DNA from 4 places in the Paeniglutamicibacter sp. ZC-3 genome. Region 1 is predicted to be linked to each of the others. Evidence: riboswitches for the same ligand, from Rfam matches in the RefSeq annotation. Region 1 holds a riboswitch; each other region holds the start of a gene.
What was found. A riboswitch is a leader RNA that binds a small molecule or an ion and turns the genes downstream of it on or off. The one in region 1 is predicted to bind thiamine pyrophosphate.
Positions count from the first base shown of each region.

Region 1 (4,548 bases):
AGACGATCAATTCGATGTTGTGCGGGTTCAGGATTCCCAGCCCGGTCCCGATCGGGGCGCCCAGCGGCATGACGGCCGCGGCCCCAAGCTGTTCCAGGCGCAGGGCAAGCACCGGATCGTCGTTGGTGTACGCGAAGACCTTGAAGCCGCGCTCCACCAGGGCCTCGGTGGCCTCGACGAGTTCGAGCGCGTCGGGCAGCAGCGTGTGCTCGTCGGCGATCACCTCGAGCTTGACCCAGTCGGTTTCCAGGGCCTCGCGTCCGAGCTCGGCGGTCATGACCGCCTCGCGGGCGGTGAAGCAGCCGGCGGTGTTGGGCAGGACGCGGATGTTGTTCTCCAACAGCAGGTCAAAGAGGTTGGTGCCGCCGGTGGACCCCGGGCCGGGAGCGCTGTAGCGGCGCATGGCCACCGTGGTCAGCTCGGTGCCGGAAGCAATCAGCGCGGCACCCAGCCCGTCCAGGCTCGGGGCGCCGCCGGTGCCCATGATGAGCCGTGAGCCCAGGGTGATGCCGTCGATGACCAGCGGTTCGGCCTGCGTGAGTGTTTGTGTCATGGTCCTTCGCTTTCTTCCAAGAGGGGGGCGGGGCGGAGGTGCAGGGAGGTGCTTAGCCGCCCTGGACGGCGGTGACGATCTCGATGTCGTCGTGCTGCTCAAGCTCGGTCACCGACCACTGGCTGCGCGGCACGATCCCGGAGTTGCGGGCAACGGCCACGCCCAGGCGTCCGCCGTCGGCTGGCTTGCCGGTGGGCAGCAGCTCGCGGCCGGTGACGGCGGTGACGAGTTCGGCCAGGGTGGTTCCGGCGGCCAGCGGCCGGGGGGCGCCGTTGAGTTGGATGGTGCTCATGCATACTCCTTGGGTTTCAATGCCGGTGAGAACCGGTCGGGTCGGAAGCGGTCCCAGGCGGGGTCGCTGCGGCCGGCGACCAGCTCGAGGACGATGTGGGCGGCGACCGGCGTGAGCAGCACGCCGTGGCGGAAGAATCCGGTGGCGATCAGCAGACCCGGCACATCCGCACCATCCCAGGCCGCCACGCGTCCGAGCAGCGGCGCGTTGTCGGGGGTCCCGGGGCGGGCGCGGGCGGTGGTTTCGATGAGTTCGAGCTCGGCGACCGCGGGCAGCAGCACCTGCGCGTCGCGCAGCAGCTGGTGCACTCCCCCGGCGCTGACCCCCGGGTTGCCGTCCTCGCGGGCGGTCGCTCCGATGACCACGGTGTCATCCTCGCGCGGGACCACGTACACCGGCAGCCCGCGCACCATCCCGCGCAGCGTGGCGGTGGTCAGCGGACGCAGGTGCTCGGGCACGCGCAACCGCAGGATGTCCCCGTGCACCGGGCGCAGCGGAAGCACCAGGGATTCGGGCAGTCCGGCGAAATCGGCGGCACCCAGGCCGTTGGCGAGGATCGTCTCGCGGGCATGGATCTCGGTGCCGTCGGCAAGCAGCACCCCGGTGACCGGGGAGCGGGAATCGGCGGGGTCCTGGTGCAGCAGGCCCGTCGCCCGGGCGCGGACGAGGGTCTTGGACGGTTCGGTCCCGTCGCGTTCGCGGCCCACGGCGGCCAGGCGCGTCAGGATGGCTTTGGCCAGGGCCCGCGGGTCGACCTGGTGGTCCTGTGTGATCAAATGGGCGGCGGAAATGTTCGGGGACAGCATCGGCTCGCGCACCCTGGCCTCCCGGGTGGTCACCCGGTCCACCTGAAGTCCCTGCCGGGTTTGTGCCTCGCGCAGGTCGCCCAGCGCGGCGCGGTCGGCGGCGTCGGCAGCGAGGGCCAGCGTGGGGGTGGTGCGGTATCCGATGTCCAGCCCGGTCTCGGCGGCCAGGGTCCGGGCAAAGCCGGGCCAGCGGGCGGAGGAAGCCAGGGTAAGGGAAAGCAGGTCCTCTTCCTGGTAGTGCAGCTCGCTGACCGGGGCCAGCATGCCGGCGGCGGCGTACGTGGCACCGGCGGCCGGGTCCGGGTCGATCAGCGTGATCCGGTGCCCGGCGCGCTGGGCTTCCAGGGCGATGCCCAGGCCGATGATTCCGCCGCCGATGACGGCAATGCCGGTGGACAGGGGGTCGGGCACGGTGCACGACATCGAGGTCTCCTTCCCTACGCCGGTATGAGCCGGATCAGGTTCCACGCCGCCCCGGTGTGGGGATGGCGTCTGTCGGTCGGCGCAATCGGCGCCCTCTCAGCCAGCTTTCCTGGCTCCCGCGGTACTGAACTAGTCTATGAGACATGAGCCAGATCACCACCCAAGATGAAGCAACTCCCGTCTTAAGCGCCCCGGGCCTCGCCTCCGCACGCCTGTACTTGTGCACCGATGCCCGGGCCGACCGCGGGGATTTCGCCGAGTTCCTGCGTGCCGCCTATGCCGGCGGGGTGGACATCATCCAGCTGCGCGACAAGAACCTCGATGCCGGGCAGGAGCTCGAGCTGCTCCGGGTGCTGCGCGATGTGGCCGGGGAATTCGGCAAGTTGTGGTCGGTCAACGATCGCGCCGACCTCGCGCTGCTTTCCGGCGCACCGGTGTTCCACGTGGGCCAAAAGGACCTGCCGCTTCCGGGTGTACGGTCCTTGCTCGGCCCCTCGGCCATCGTGGGGCTGTCCAGCCACGATCCCGAACAGATCACCGCGGCGGATGCAGACCCCAACACCGACTACTTCTGTGTCGGCCCACTGTGGGCCACCCCGACCAAGCCCGGCCGCGCGGCCGTCGGACTGGAGATGGTGGAACACGCCGCCGCCCTCCAAACATCCAAGCCGTGGTTCGCCATCGGCGGGATCGACCTCGCCAACGTGGAGCAGGTCGTCGCCGCCGGAGCCTCGCGCATCGTGGTGGTGCGCGCGATCACCGACGCAGACGACCCGACCGAGGCGGCCAGGGCATTGCTTTCCAGGTTGCCGGAACTTGGCTGAGCTGCTGGGTCCGGCTGCGGGCAGGATTTGGTGCGGTGCCGCAGTTTCCAAGAAGCCGACGCCGGCACCGGGGCGATAGTGTAGGCACGGGAGTTCCGCCGACGCGGAAACGGCACGAAGGGGAAAAGCGATGACCAGCGAGATGACCACCAACAGGCCCGCATCGGTGCACGCCGCGGACAGCCACGAGGTGATCCGCGTGCGCGGCGCGCGGGTGAACAACCTCAAGGACATCAGCGTCGAGATCCCCAAGCGCCGCCTCACGGTGTTCACCGGCGTCTCCGGATCCGGCAAGTCCTCGCTGGTCTTCGGCACCATTGCCGCCGAGTCCCAGCGCATGATCAACGAGACGTACTCCGCGTTCGTACAGGGCTTCATGCCCACCCTGGCCCGCCCCGAGGTCGACACGCTCGAGGGGCTGACCACCGCGATCCTGGTGGACCAGGAACGCCTAGGCTCCAACCCGCGCTCCACCGTCGGGACCGTCACCGACGCGAACGCGATGCTGCGCATCGTCTACTCCCGACTGGCGCAGCCGCACATCGGCTCCCCGCAGGCCTACTCCTTCAACGTCCCCTCGGTCTCCGGCGCCGGCGCCGTCACCCTCGAAAAGGGCGGCAAGAAGATCAAGGAGCGGCGCAGCTTCTCCATCACCGGCGGCATGTGCCCGGAGTGCGAGGGCCGCGGGAAGGTCAACGACTTCGACCTCACCGCGCTGTTCGACGAGACCAAGTCACTTTCCGAGGGGGCGCTGACGGTTCCCGGATACTCCATGGACGGCTGGTACGGGCGCATTTTCTCCGGATCCGGCTACTTCGACATGGACAAGAAGCTGGCCAAATTCACCAAGACCGAAATGCATGACCTGCTGTACCGGGAGCCCACCAAGATCAAGGTCGAGGGCATCAACCTCACCTACGAAGGCATTATCCCCAAGATGCAGAAGTCCTTCCTGGCCAAGGACGTCGAAGCCATGCAGCCGCACATCCGCGCCTTCGTGGAGCGCGCCATTACGTTCACCGCCTGCCCCGAGTGCGGCGGTACGCGCCTGGCCGAGCACGCCCGAAACTCCAAGATCGACGGGAAGTCGATCGCCGACGCCTGCGCCATGCAGATCAGCGACCTGGCAGCGTGGGTCCGCGGGCTTCGCGAACCCTCGGTCGCCCCGCTGCTCGGCGCCCTGGGAGACACGCTGGATTCCTTCGTCGACATCGGGCTGGGCTACCTCTCCCTTGACCGCCCCTCCGGTACGCTTTCGGGCGGCGAGGCGCAGCGCACCAAGATGATCCGCCACTTGGGTTCCTCGCTCACCGACGTCACCTACGTCTTCGACGAGCCGACCATCGGGCTGCACCCGCACGACATCGACAAGATGAACGAGCTGCTGCTTGCCCTGCGCGACAAGGGAAACACCGTGCTGGTCGTCGAGCACAAGCCCGAGGCCATCGCCATCGCCGACCACGTCGTTGACCTAGGCCCGAAGGCAGGCACCGCCGGCGGGCAGATCATGTACGAGGGCTCCGTGCAGGGCCTGCGCTCCAGCGACACCATTACCGGGCGCCACCTGGATGACCGGGCGACGCTGAAGGAGACCGTGCGCACTTCCACCTCGGCGCTTCAGGTGCGCGGTGCCAACACCAACAACCTGAA
Region 1 covers NZ_JAOYTG010000018.1:29,986-34,533, reverse strand. The annotation lists gene OIU93_RS16155 (thiazole synthase) at 1-553, opposite strand, end outside; gene thiS (sulfur carrier protein ThiS) at 606-845, opposite strand; gene thiO (glycine oxidase ThiO) at 842-2,074, opposite strand; TPP riboswitch at 2,069-2,203, opposite strand; gene thiE (thiamine phosphate synthase) at 2,218-2,898, shown strand; gene OIU93_RS16135 (excinuclease ABC subunit UvrA) at 3,029-4,548, shown strand, end outside.

Region 2 (4,548 bases), on a different contig from region 1:
CGCCGATGCGGACCGCCACGGCATTGTCACTCCCGATGCCGGGCTGATGAACCCCAACCACTATCTGGCCGTGGCCATCGAGTACCTCTACACCCACCGCACCGGCTGGTCCGCGGAGTCGGGCATCGGCAAGACGCTGGTCTCCTCCTCGATGATCGACCGGGTTGCCGCCTCACTGGCCCGCACCCTGGTCGAGGTCCCGGTGGGCTTCAAGTGGTTCGTGCCGGGGCTGCTGGACGGTTCCGGGGCGTTCGGCGGCGAGGAATCCGCGGGCGCATCCTTCCTGCGCCGCGACGGACGCACCTGGACCACCGACAAGGACGGAATCCTGATGGCGCTGCTGGCCAGCGAGATCACCGCCGTCACCGGCTCTTCCCCCTCGAAGCACTATGCCGCGCTGGCAGCCGAGCACGGCTCCCCGAGCTATGCGCGCATCGACGCCCCGGCCGACAGGGAGCAGCGGGCGCGGCTGGGGAACCTCGCGGCCACCGACGTGGCCGCCGAGATGCTGGCGGGAGAGGAGATCACCGCACGGCTGACCGAGGCGCCGGGCAACGGGGCGAAGATCGGCGGGCTGAAGGTCACCACGCAGAACGCCTGGTTTGCCGCGCGCCCCTCGGGCACCGAGGACAAGTACAAGATCTACGCCGAGTCGTTCCTGGGCGACGAGCACCTGGCCCGGGTGCAGGCCGAGGCGAAGGACATTGTCTCCGCGGTGCTCGGATAGAGGGGGCCGCAGGTTCCGTTGTGTTCCCGGTGCGTTGCCACCCGGAAAGCACCACGGCGTGGCACGGATGGAGGTCTGCGAGCCGCCCCCTGCGGGAGGGCCCCGCGGGCCTACATGGTTGACTGCGGCATTCCGGACGTTCTGCCAAAAAGCGGCTTCCACAGGGGAATATGCGGATTGCGGAATGCTTACATGAGTCTGTCGATGAGCTTGGATTTCGCCCACGTGTACGGCGGGTAGAGCGCCTTGAGCGTGTCCACTACTGTCGTCTTGCCCATCACCGCGCGCATCTGCGATAGCCGCTCGAACCCATGCCGCCCGTGGTATGCACCCATGCCGGATGCGCCAACGCCGCCAAAGGGAAGACCCGGGACGAAGAGGTGCACATTGGGCGCATTGTGCACGATGGCCCCCGCCCGCACCTGGTCCCCGAAGGCCGACTGCAGCCGCGGGTTCTCGCTGAAGAGGTAGGCGACCAGCGGGTTTGGGCGTGCGTTGATGAAGCGCACGGCCGCATCGAAGCTTTCCACCGCGATGATCGGCAGTATCGGGCCAAAGATCTCCTCGCGCATCAGCGGCGAGTCCGGATCCACGTTGGCCATCACGGTGGGCTCGATCTTCAGGGTGTCGGCATCGTACCCGCCCCCGATGAGGATCTCGCCGTGGTCCAGGTAGGAAACCAACCTGTCGAAGTGGGCGGTGTTCACGATGCGGCCGTAGTCGCGGCTGGACAGCGGATTCTTCCCGTAGAACCCGGTGATCGCCTTTGCCAGCTGTTTTTCCAGGTCCCGGGCGGCATCGCCGACCGCCAGCACGTAGTCGGGCGCCACGCAGGTCTGCCCGGAATTCATGAACTTCCCGAAGGCAAGCCTGCGCGCCACCGTGGCGGAGGATCCGTCCATCACCAGGGCCGGGGACTTTCCGCCCAGCTCAAGTGTCACGGGTGTCAGGTGCTCTGCGGCGGCGCGGGCCACGATCTTGCCAACCCGCTCACCGCCGGTGAAAAAGATGTGGTCAAAGTGCTGTTCCAGCAAGTGTTTGCTGGTGGATGCGCCGCCTTGGACGACGGCGCAGGCCCGGTGGTCGAGGAACTTCGGGATCAGCCTGCCCAGCACCGCGGAGGTCGCCGGTGCCAGCTCCGAGGGCTTGAGCACCGTGACGTTGCCCGCCGCGATGGAGGCAACCAGCGGGGCGAGGATCAACTGCAGCGGATAATTCCAGGCGCCGATCACCAGCACCACCCCCAGGGGTTGCGGCTCGATCTTGGCTGCCGCCGGATGCAGTGCCAACGGGATCTTCACCGCCTTGGACTCCATCCACTCGGAGAGGTGAAGCTGCGCGTGGTCGATTTCCGCGCGCACCATGTCGATTTCCGTCAGCTTCGCCTCGACGGTGCCCTTGCCCAGGTCGTCGGCCAGCGCATCGGTGAAATCCTGCTCGTGGGCATCCAGCATCCGTTCGAGCGCCTTGAGCTGCGAGGCCCGGAAGCGGCGCGGGTGGGCCAGCCCGGTGGCGACCACGTCGTGCATGGAGGCGACGATCTCCACGATGTTTTCCGGGAGTTCGGGCACCACCTCGGGAAGCTCGAGCTCGTTCAGCGCCGTCGACTCGCGAGACGCAGCTGATTTGTGTGGAGTGTCGGATGTGCCCATGTCCCGAGCCTACGACCAGCGCGGCATCTCCAACAGGCCGCCGCGCCCTGGTTGCGGGGTGGCGCCTCGCGCAGGAAGGACGCGGACTCGGCTTTCCCGCCCCGTGGCCCGGTGGGATAGGCTCACGCATAGTGACACGGGGTGTCGGCGCGCACGCGACCGGCTGAGATGAAACCCGTAGAACCTGATCTAGTTCGTACTAGCGGAGGGATGTTGCTCATGGAATCCATGGCGCCTTCAAGACTTGTAACACCCGGCGAGCTCGCCGGTGCCCTGGGCGCGCTGCGCGCCTCCTCGCCCCTGGTCCAGTGCCTGACCAACACCGTGGTCACCAACTTCACCGCCAACGTGCTGCTGGCCGTCGGCGGGTCCCCGGCCATGGTGGACGTCCCCGGGGAGGCCGGCGACTTTGCCGCGGTGGCGGCATCCCTGCTGGTGAACCTGGGCACCCCGAACACCGAGCAGGCGGCCGCCATGCGCGAGGCCGTTACCGGCGCCGGCGCCGCCTCGACGCCCTGGGTGCTGGACCCCGTGGCGATCGGGTCGCTGCGCGTGCGCACCTCGCTCGCCCGCGAACTTGCCGCCGCCGGACCGAGCGTGATCCGCGGGAACGCCTCGGAGATCCTGGCGCTGGCCGGCGTCTCGGGGGGCGGGCGCGGGGTCGAGTCCACCGATTCGGTTGCCGCCGCGGCCGACGCCGCCAGGGAGCTGGCCAGGAGCAGCGGAGCTGTCGTGGCTGTCTCCGGGGAGGCTGACCTCGTCACCGACGGGGTGCGCATCGTGTACGTGCACGGCGGCAGCGAGCTGCTGACCCGCATCACCGGCGGCGGGTGCGCGCTGGGCGCGGTCTGCGCCGCCTTCCTGTCCACCGGCCCCGACCCGCTGGTGGCCACGGTGGCCGCGCACGCCTTCTACTCCGCCGCCGCCGAACGCGCCGCAGAGCACGCGGCGGGACCCGGCACCTTCGCCCCGCTCTTCCTGGACGCGCTGGCAGCCATCTCCCCCGCCGAGCTGCGCGCCGCGGCGGTGCTCTCATGAGCGGCTACGGCGTGTACCTGGTCGCGGACTCGGCCTCCACCGCCGGACGTCCGCTGGTCGACATTGTGAAGGCCGCGGTCGACGGAGGCATCACGACGGTGCAGCTGCGCTGCAAGGACATGCCGGCCGGAGAATTCGTGGACCTCGTCATGGAATGCGCCCACCACACCGCCGGGCGTGCGGCACTGCTGGTCAACGACCGCGTCGACGTGTTCCTGGCCGCCCGCACCTCCGGCGCCGACGTGCAGGGGGTTCACATCGGCCAATCCGACCTGCCGGCAAACCTGGTGCGCGAACTCATCGGCCCCGGCTCCGTGCTGGGACTCTCCGCGGCCGGCGATGGCGAGATCCGCACCGCGAACCAACTCAACGCGTTTGCCCCGGGGACCATCGACTACCTGGGGGTCGGCGCCGTGCACGCCACCCCCACCAAGAAGGACCACCCCGAGCCGCTGGGCCACGCGGGCCTGGCCCGCGCCGTTGGACTTAGCGACCTCCCGGTCATCGCCATCGGCGGCATCGACGCCGCGGATGTTGCCCCGCTGGCCCGCGCCGGGGCCTCCGGCGTGGCGGTGGTCCGCGCCATTTGCGCCGCCGATGACCCGCGCGAAGCATCCAGGAACCTACGCACCCTCTGGGAGGGCAGCAAGCCATGAGCACCCCGAACACCGTGAAGAACATCCTGTCCATCGCCGGCTCCGACCCCTCCGGCGGCGCCGGGATCCAGGCAGACCTGAAATCCATCGCCGCCGCCGGCGGCTACGGAATGGCTGCCATCAGCGCGCTGACCGCGCAGAACACCCGCGGCGTCAGTGCCGTGCACGTGCCGCCGGCCGGCTTCCTGCTGGCGCAGCTGCGCGCGGTTTCCGAGGACATCGCCATCGACGCGATCAAGATCGGGATGCTCGCCAACGCGGCGGTCATCGACGAGCTCGGCGGCTGGCTGGCCGGGATCCGGACCGCCGCGGGCTCCGATGCCCCGGCGGTGGTGCTGGACCCGGTCATGGTCGCCACCAGCGGGGATTCGCTGCTGGATGCAGAGGCAACCAACGCGCTGCGGCGCCTCTTTGCCCACGTCGACGTGATCACCCCCAACATCCCGGAACTTGCCGTGCTGGGGCGCGGCCCCGT
Region 2 covers NZ_JAOYTG010000017.1:30,879-35,426, forward strand. The annotation lists gene pgm (phosphoglucomutase (alpha-D-glucose-1,6-bisphosphate-dependent)) at 1-727, shown strand, start outside; gene OIU93_RS15700 (aldehyde dehydrogenase family protein) at 916-2,379, opposite strand; TPP riboswitch at 2,507-2,607, shown strand; gene thiM (hydroxyethylthiazole kinase) at 2,599-3,417, shown strand; gene thiE (thiamine phosphate synthase) at 3,414-4,073, shown strand; gene thiD (bifunctional hydroxymethylpyrimidine kinase/phosphomethylpyrimidine kinase) at 4,070-4,548, shown strand, end outside.
Region 2: it holds a riboswitch for thiamine pyrophosphate, as region 1 does, so the genes downstream of both, thiM (hydroxyethylthiazole kinase) here and thiO (glycine oxidase ThiO) in region 1, are expected to answer to the same signal.

Region 3 (4,548 bases), on a different contig from region 1:
GTTCCGGGTCGACCTCCAGCACCTTGACCTTGACAACCTGGCCCGATGTGACGACTTCGCGTGGATCGGAAATAAACTTGTTGCTCATCGCCGAGACATGGACCAGTCCGTCTTGGTGGACTCCCACGTCAACGAAAGCACCGAAGGCTGCCACATTGGAAACGGTGCCTTCCAGGATCATGCCGACTTGCAGGTCGCCGATCTTTTCCACGCCTTCCTTGAGGTTAGCGGTCTTGAAGTCGGGGCGCGGGTCACGGGCAGGACGCACCAGTTCGGCGATGACGTCCTTGACCGTGGGCAGGCCGAATTGCTCGGTGACAAAGTCTGCGGCATTCAGGGTGGCCACCGACTGGTTGCCGGCGTCGGCGGCTGCCAGCAGGGTTTCGGCCAGCCCGTACGCCTCGGGGTGCACGGCGGAGGCATCCAGCGGCTGCTTGCCGCCGGTGATGCGCAGGAATCCGGCACATTGCTCAAAGGCCTTGGCTCCCAGGCGCGGAACCTTCAACAGGGACCGGCGGGTGGTGAAAGGGCCGTTCGCATTGCGGTGTTCGACGATGTTGCGGCTCAGCAGCGAACCGACTCCGGCCACCCGGGCCAGCAGCGCCGGGGATGCGGTGTTCACATCCACGCCGACGGCGTTGACGCAGTCCTCGACCACGGCATCCAGGGAGCGGTCAAGCTTGGCCGGGGTCAAATCGTGCTGATACTGGCCCACGCCGATGGACTTGGGTTCGATCTTCACCAGTTCGGCCAGCGGATCCTGCAGTCGGCGGGCAATGGACACCGCACCGCGGATGGAGACATCCAGGTCCGGCAACTCGGCGCTTGCCAGCGCCGACGCCGAATACACCGATGCCCCGGCCTCGGAGACGATGACCTTGGCAGGCTTGTTGGTCAGCTTGGCGATGACCTCGCCGGCCAGTTTGTCGGTCTCGCGGCTTGCGGTCCCGTTGCCCACGGCAATCAGTTCGGTGCCGTGCTTGGTTGCCAGTGCCACCAGGGTCGCCACGGAGGCATCCCATTTGTTCGCCGGGGCGTGTGGGTAGATGGTGGCAATGTCGACCACTTTGCCGGTGGCGTCGACGACGGCAACCTTCACCCCGGTGCGCAACCCGGGGTCCAGCCCAAGCACCGCCCGGTTTCCGGCAGGGGCGGCCAGCAGCACGTCGCGCAGGTTGGCGGCGAAGACCTTGACACTGGCTTCCTCCGCGGCCTCGAAGAGCCGCGTGCGCAGGTCCGCCTCCAACCGTGCCAACAGGCGTCCGCGCCAGGCCAGGCGAACGGTTTGTGCCAGCCACTTGCCAGCCGGCGCATCGGCAGCGGCCTTGATGCCCAGCGAACGGGCGACGGCGGCCTCATATCCGGCCCGCGCCTCGGTGAGCGCCGCCTCGTCGCGCGGGTCGGCCTCGGCCAGCTCCAGGTTCAGCGCACCCTCGCGTTCTCCGCGCAGCAGCGCGAGGATGCGGTGCGAGGGCTGGGTGGCAACGGGCTGCACGAAGTCTTCGTAGTCGGAGAACTTCGAGGCATCCGCGGCAGGGGCGCCGGATGCGATCTTGGACGAGATCTTCCCTCGTGTCCACAGCCGTTCGCGCAATTCGGAGACCAGCACCGCGTCCTGCGAGGCACGTTCGGTGAGAATGGCCCGGGCACCGGCCAGGGCATCGGATGCCGCATTGACCTCGTGCTCGGGGTTTAGGAAGGTGGCTGCCAACGCTTCGGGATCCTGGGCGGGATCGCGGATCAGCGAGTCGGCCAGCGGCTCGAGTCCGGCCTCGCGGGCGATCTGGGCGCGGGTGCGGCGCTTGGACTTGTATGGCAGATACAGGTCCTCCAATTCGGCCTTGGTACCGGCAGCCATGATGGCGGCCCGCAGCTCGTCGGTGAGTTTCCCCTGCTCCTCGATGGCCTTCAGGATCGCTTCCCGGCGGTCCTCCAATTCACGCAGGTAGCGCAGCCGCTCCTCAAGCAGGCGCAGCTGGGTGTCGTCCAGGGTTCCGGTGGCTTCCTTGCGGTATCGGGCAATGAAGGGGACGGTCGATCCGGCATCGAGCAATTCGACGGCGGCCTTCACCTGCCAGTCGGCAACCGAAGCACCCCCGGAAGTTAACTCGGCGGCAATGGTCTGGATTATTCGCATCTGGCTCACCCACACTAGTTTGCCGCATCCGTGGCACTGCCCGCGGACACCGACCGGCGAGGCCTCGTGTGTGTCGCCTCCGTCCTTGCCCTTGATTCGGGGATTGCCCCGTACCGGTGCTACGTTGGCCACAGGACTCGACACGGGGTGCCGCCTGGCGGCTGAGAGATAGACCCGTTGAACCTGATCTCGATAATCCGAGCGAAGGGATGCCGGTCCGGCTTGAACTGCCCTCGTACCCAAATTCCTGGACGACCGTCGGCTGGTTCCATGGCATCCCTTCGCCCAGCAGAAGGGTGCAAGAAAATGCTTATCAAGGACCAAATCGTGTTGATCACCGGGGCAGGACGCGGACTCGGGGCAGACCTGGCCCGGGCCTTTGCGCGCGAGGGCGCACGGCTTGTATTGAACTACCGCTCCAGCGAAACCGCCGCCCGGGAACTGGCAGCCGAGTTCGGGGCCGATCGCGCGATAGCGGTCCAAGCCGATGTCGCGAACGCGGATCAAGTCTCCCAATTGGTGGCCGGGGCGCACGAACATTTTGGTGCTCCCATCACCACTGTCGTCAACAACGCCCTGCCCGATTTTTCGTTCAATGGCGACGCCCGTGCCAAGGCCGATGGAATCGGCTACATGGCTTTCGGGGAGCAGTTCACCGGCATCGTTGGCGGTGCGCTGAACACGATCCAGGCAACCCTGCCCGGCATGAGAACCGCGGGCTTTGGCAACATCGTCAACATCGGGACAAACCTCTTCCAGAACCCCGTGGTCCCCTACCACGACTACACCGCGGCCAAGGCTGCCCTGCTGGCCATGACCCGCACGTTCGCGGCCGACCTCGGCCCGGAAAACATCCGCGTGAACATGATCTCCGGCGGCCTGCTTCGCACCACCGATGCCTCCGCCGCCACCCCGGAAGCGGTCTTCGACCTGATCGCCGGCTCCACGCCACTGCGCAGGGTCACTTCCCCGGCGGAGTTCGCCGACGCCGCACTGCTGTTCGCTTCACCGTGGTCCCGGGCGGTGACCGGGCAGAACCTGGTTGTCGACGGCGGCCTGGTGATGAACTAGGGGTCGGGTAAAGCATCGTGGACGCCACACGCCAATTGCACCTGAACGCCTTCATCTACGGGGCGGGCCACCACACCATGGGATGGCGCCACCCCGAATCCAGCGCCGACCGCCTCGGCGACATTTCCTACTACGAGGAACTTGCCCGGATTGCCGAGCGCGGTTGCCTGGATGCTGTCTTTTTTGCCGACGGGCAGAGCGTGAACCATGAATACGCGGCAGGGATCCCCTGGTTCCTGGAACCGGTGACTGCTCTCAGTGCCATGGCTCGTGCCACCAGCCGCATCGGGTTGGTCACCACGATCTCGGCCAGCTTCTACACGCCCTTCCACGCCGCCAGGCTGTTGGCCTCGCTGGACCACATCAGCGGCGGGCGGGCGGGCATCAACGTGGTGACCTCCATGTTTGACGCCGAGGCCCGCAATCATTCCATGGATTCCCTGCCGGCTCATGCCCAGCGCTACGAGCGCGCCGAAGAGTTTGTTGTCGCGTTGCAGGGGTTGTGGGATTCCTGGTCGGATTCTGCACTGCTGGTTGACCGGGAAGCCGGACGTTACCTTGATCCGGCGCAGGTCCGGCCGATCAACCACCGCGGCAACCATTTCTCGGTTGCCGGCCCGCTGACAGTCCCCCGGTGCCCGCAGGGGCGGCCGGTGCTGTTCCAGGCGGGATCCTCGGAAGCCGGCCGCTCCTTTGCGGCCCGCCATGCCGAAGCCATCTACTCCGTTTCCTGGGACAGGGAATCGGCAGTCGAGTATGCCGCCGACATCCGGCGACTACTGGGTTTTGCCGGACGCTCCAATGATCCGGTTCCCGTGCTTCCCGGGCTGGTCACGTACATCGGTGCCACGCGGGAAGAGGCATGGGAAAAGAAGCGCGTGCTGGATTCCTTCATTGACACCGGGTCGGCCATCGCCCAGCTCAACATGTTCACCGGCCAGGACTACAACACCCATCCGCTGGACGACAGGGTGGACCCGCTGCCCCCGGCCGAGGACTTCACCGGCCCACAAGGCCGCTACCTGACCGTTCAGCGCATCATCGAAACCCAGCGCCCCACGCTTCGCGAACTGCTGGGGTTCCTGGCCGCGGGCGGGGGCCATGCAACCATGATCGGCACCCCCGCCGAGATCGCGGACGAGATCGAGGAATGGTTCATGTCGGGCGCCTGTGAGGGCTTCAACCTCATGTGCCCAAGTTATCCGGCGGGATTGGATGATTTTGTGGGATTGGTCGTACCGATCCTCCAAGAGCGCGGCCTGTTCCGCTCCGCCTACCCGGGAACCACGCTGCGCGAAACACTGGGCCTGGCCAGGCCTGCGCGCCTGGAAACGGTGCCG
Region 3 covers NZ_JAOYTG010000008.1:147,607-152,154, forward strand. The annotation lists gene OIU93_RS10800 (Tex family protein) at 1-2,137, opposite strand, end outside; TPP riboswitch at 2,271-2,364, shown strand; gene OIU93_RS10805 (3-oxoacyl-ACP reductase) at 2,444-3,208, shown strand; gene OIU93_RS10810 (LLM class flavin-dependent oxidoreductase) at 3,226-4,548, shown strand, end outside.
Region 3: it holds a riboswitch for thiamine pyrophosphate, as region 1 does, so the genes downstream of both, OIU93_RS10805 (3-oxoacyl-ACP reductase) here and thiO (glycine oxidase ThiO) in region 1, are expected to answer to the same signal.

Region 4 (4,548 bases), on a different contig from region 1:
ATTCTCCCGGAGCTCCCTTGTCTTCGGTCTCGCCCTCGGAAGAAGTTGCCCGTACAGGCGCAGAAGAATCCTGAACGACCGCAGGCGGAATGCTGCAGGCACTCAAGCCAACTAGCGCTGCCACGAGTGAACACGCCATCAGGACGCGAGATGAATGCCGGTTGCTCACGGCCCCATCCTATTCCCGGAGGAAAAGGGGCCGTGAGGCATGGCGTCGAAGCCGCTGGCCGGAAAATGTCAGCGGCAGAGGTCTGCGTGGACAGGGGTGCGGGGCATTCCCCGGGTCGAAATGTCCTTGGAACCGGCCGACGTCCCGACATCGATGCGTCGTCCCCGGGCTCCACGTCTGTGGAGCCCGGGGAAACGTTTCCGTCAAACGAGGGTGCCCGCGCGGGCTTCCTCGTGTTCAGGGACGCTAGGCCTTGGACGGAACCTCCAGCTCCGGCAGGTACACCTTGCCTCCGGCCGCCAGGAATTCCTCGCTCTTTTCGCGCATTCCCCTGACCATTTCCGCGATGGCGGTCTGCGAGTCGGCCGAGCCGTATTCGTCACGGATGTCCTGGCTGATGCGCATGGAGCAGAACTTCGGCCCGCACATGGAACAGAAATGCGCGGTCTTGGCCGGTTCGGCCGGCAGCGTCTCGTCGTGGAAGGACTCGGCCGTGACCGGGTCAAGCGACAGGGCGAACTGGTCGCGCCAGCGGAACTCGAACCTGGCCTTGGACAGCGCGTCGTCCCGCTCGGAGGCACCGGGGTGCCCCTTGGCCAGGTCCGCGGCGTGGGCCGCGATCTTGTAGGTGATCACCCCTGTCTTCACGTCGTCCTTGTTCGGCAGCCCCAGGTGCTCCTTGGGCGTGACGTAGCAGAGCATCGCGGTGCCGTAGCGGGCGATCTCCGTGGCGCCGATGGCGCTGGTGATGTGGTCGTAGCCGGGCGCGATGTCGGTGACCAGCGGGCCGAGCGTGTAAAACGGTGCTCCGTCGCACAACTCCTGTTGGCGTTCTACGTTCTCCCGCACCAGGTGGAAGGGGATGTGCCCGGGACCCTCCACCATGACCTGCACGTCGTACTTCCACGCGCGCTTGGTCAGCTCGGCCAGGGTGTCCAGCTCGGCGAACTGGGCTGCGTCGTTGGCATCGGCGATGGACCCCGGGCGCAGACCGTCACCCAGGGAGAACGCCACGTCGTACTTCGCGAAGATCTCACAGAGTTCATCGAAGTGGGTGTAGAGGAAATTCTCCTGGTGGTGCGCCAGGCACCAGCCGGCCATGATGGCCCCGCCGCGCGAGACGATGCCGGTCACGCGGTTGGCCGACAGCGGCACGTAGCGCAACAGCACGCCGGCGTGGACGGTCATGTAGTCAACGCCCTGTTCGCACTGCTCGATCACGGTGTCGCGGTAGATTTCCCAGGTCAGTGCGTTGGCCTCGCCGTTGACCTTTTCCAGTGCCTGGTAGATCGGCACGGTGCCGATGGGAACCGGGGCGTTGCGGATCAGCCATTCGCGGGTGGTGTGGATGTCATCGCCGGTGGACAGGTCCATCACGGTGTCGGCGCCCCACTGCGTGGCCCACTGGAGCTTGTCCACCTCCTCGGCGATGGAGCTGGTGACCGCCGAGTTGCCGATATTGGCATTGATCTTCACCAGGAACGCCTTGCCGATGATCATTGGCTCGGACTCGGGGTGGTTGATGTTTGACGGGATGATGGCCCTGCCCGCAGCGACCTCGCTGCGCACCAGTTCCACGTCGCAGTTCTCGCGCAACGCCACAAAGCGCATTTCGGGGGTGATGATTCCCCGGCGGGCGTAGTGCATTTGGGTCACGCGTTTTCCGGGCACCGCGCGCCGCGGCTGGTGCCGCGCGCCCTTCCATTCGGCCGATGCCGCTCCGCGGCGCAATGCAGACTTGCCGTCATCGAGCAGGTTCCGCTCCCGACCGCCATAGGCCTCGGTGTCCGATCGATCCGCGATCCACTCGCCGCGGAAGGGCGGCAAGCCCACGACCGGGTCACTGCCGGGACCGGCGGTGCGATACACCCGCAACGGGGCGTTGGTCGTGCCGCCGGGGGACGGCTCCAAGGCGATTTCGGTGACCGGGACCCGGATCCCCGATTCTGCGTCCTCGAGATAAGCCAGGGAATGGGACTTCAGGGACTGGATCTCGGCTGCTTCCGAGGCGTTTTGGACAGGGCTGTGCATTGAAATGGTGTTGCTCAAGGAGTACTCACTTCCTTCGCCGGCATTACCCGGACAGGTTCAACGGTCTCTTGCTGCTTCAGCTCGATCTCAGCCCCTGCAAGGGCACCCGTGTGGTCGTAAGTGAAACTATCACAACATTCAATCCGGCATCGAGTGTGACCTTGCGCACCGGCGCGGTGGGCCCTGCTCCTTTACCGGGCCTCCGCGCTTCTGGTTCCCAAGTGCCGGCGATTACCCCGTCGGGGCCAACCCGGGTGGCATATCCGGCCTTCTGCGCGGTCAGCGGCAATATTTGCAGTGGAATCTGAACGAACGCACCGATTTGATGGGCACAATTCGGCCATGGTGCCGGCGTTCAAGGCGGAGACCCGAGGCCAATCGAGCTTTGACGGACCTGGCTGTAAGGAAGGAACTTCGCAGCTTGCCCCGGAGTGTGGCAAAATGGATTCTTGGGTCTACTGGGTTCTGCTCCTGCCGCAGGGGGAACGAATCAACAGTCCGACCTACCGCCGATCCGCAAACGGATCGCGGTACCAAGCTCCGGACCGCCACATCTTTCCCTCGACGCCTTCGCGCTTCATGAGGGACAATTACGGTCCGTGTCTAAGGTAGATGACCTGCGGCGTCTGCCTAGGAGATGCATTCATGCGTATTCTCGACTCTGTCGACGCAGCCTCGCTGCGCAGCGATGTCCCGGACTTCCGCGCCGGTGACACCGTCAAGGTTCACGTCAACATCATCGAAGGCAAGAACTCCCGTGTCCAGGTATTCCAGGGCTTCGTCCTTGGTCGCCAAGGCGACGGCGTTCGCGAAACCTTCACCGTTCGCAAGGTCTCCTTCGGCGTCGGCGTAGAGCGTACCTTCCCGGTACACTCCCCGGTTCTGGATAAGGTCGAACTGGTAACCCGTGGCGACGTTCGCCGCGCGAAGCTGTTCTACATGCGCGATCGCCACGGCAAGGCTGCGAAGATCCGCGAAAAGCGCGACTTCCGGTCTGCCAAGTAGCCAGAAAAGCGAGAACCTCTATCCAAGCCATCCTTCGGATGGCGAGGATGGGGATCCATCGTGGATCAATCTACTGAATCGGAACGTTTTTCCGCTTCGACAAAGCGCCGGTCCCCTTCGAGGGGCTGGCGCTTTGCCGTAGGCGCGCTTGCTGCGGCGGCGGTGATCACCCTTGGCGTTCGCGCCACCGTCGTTGACTTCTTCTACATTGGATCCACTTCCATGGAATCCACATTGAACCCGGGTGAGGGCTTGCTGGTGAACCGGCTCGCCTACAAGGACGCCGAGATCCAACGCGGAGATGTGGTCATCTTCGACGGCCGCGGCTCGTTCCTGCCCTACCAGCTTCCCACTGCCCTGGATTCACTGGCCTGGGCACTGCGCCTGGCCGGAGGTGATTCGGTCTACGTAAAGCGCGTCATCGGAGTCGGTGGCGACACCGTCAGCTGCTGCGGCCCGGATGGGCGCCTGAGCATCAACGGTGTCCCGGTGGACGAGCCCTATGTCCATGGAGGGGACACACCGAGTGACGTGGAATTCGATGTCCACGTACCAGAGGGTCGTCTCTGGGTCATGGGGGACCATCGCTCGGTATCGGAGGATTCGCGTGCGTTGATGGGCGCGCCAGGTGGCGGCATGATTGACACGGATCGTGTCATTGGCAAGGTGGCCGAAGTGGTGTGGCCACTGGAAAATAAGCGACCCATCGATGGCTCATCCGTATTGGGTGGACTACCCCTCGCCGAATAACCGAACACCACTCCCGCAACACGTAGTGACGGCCGGCAGCCGTCGACTGGCCGTCGGCATCCTGGAAAACCCTCGTTCCGCCCCACCTCCTCGGATGACCAAAATCCTCGGCTTCTCGATGCGCGGCACCAATCACGGAGACGATCAGTCGACTTAATGGGTGGACTGCCCGTGCGATCCGGGACGTACGGGAAGTCTGCATGCCGGTCGAAACCACAGGTAAGGAACACCCGGAAGCGACCGTTGATGTCGCATCGATGCGCTAGGCGGATATCGGCAAACATACCTGCCGAGTAAGAACACTTCGCGACTCCGTGTCCGATTGGACTACGAATATAGCCAGGCATCCACCGCGCGAGGCCTGGCCGTGCTGGGCAAGCGAATGAATGCTTCGTTGGGTAAGCGTCGGCTACTTGACTGCCTGCAGGTCACTAGATCTTTCCCCTGCCCACGGCACCCGCATTCTCGGGCAAGGAGCGTTGGAATAATCATGGCCGATCGGCCAAACCGTCTGGCTGGTGCGCGGTAGTCGGTGCTGCCTCGAGCTGGATGGCAACTTCGATTCCCGTCGCTTGATTGGCGTCAATGCTTCG
Region 4 covers NZ_JAOYTG010000006.1:61,452-65,999, reverse strand. The annotation lists gene OIU93_RS08755 (ankyrin repeat domain-containing protein) at 1-169, opposite strand, end outside; gene thiC (phosphomethylpyrimidine synthase ThiC) at 416-2,200, opposite strand; TPP riboswitch at 2,213-2,320, opposite strand; gene rplS (50S ribosomal protein L19) at 2,846-3,205, shown strand; gene lepB (signal peptidase I) at 3,266-3,955, shown strand.
Region 4: it holds a riboswitch for thiamine pyrophosphate, as region 1 does, so the genes downstream of both, thiC (phosphomethylpyrimidine synthase ThiC) here and thiO (glycine oxidase ThiO) in region 1, are expected to answer to the same signal.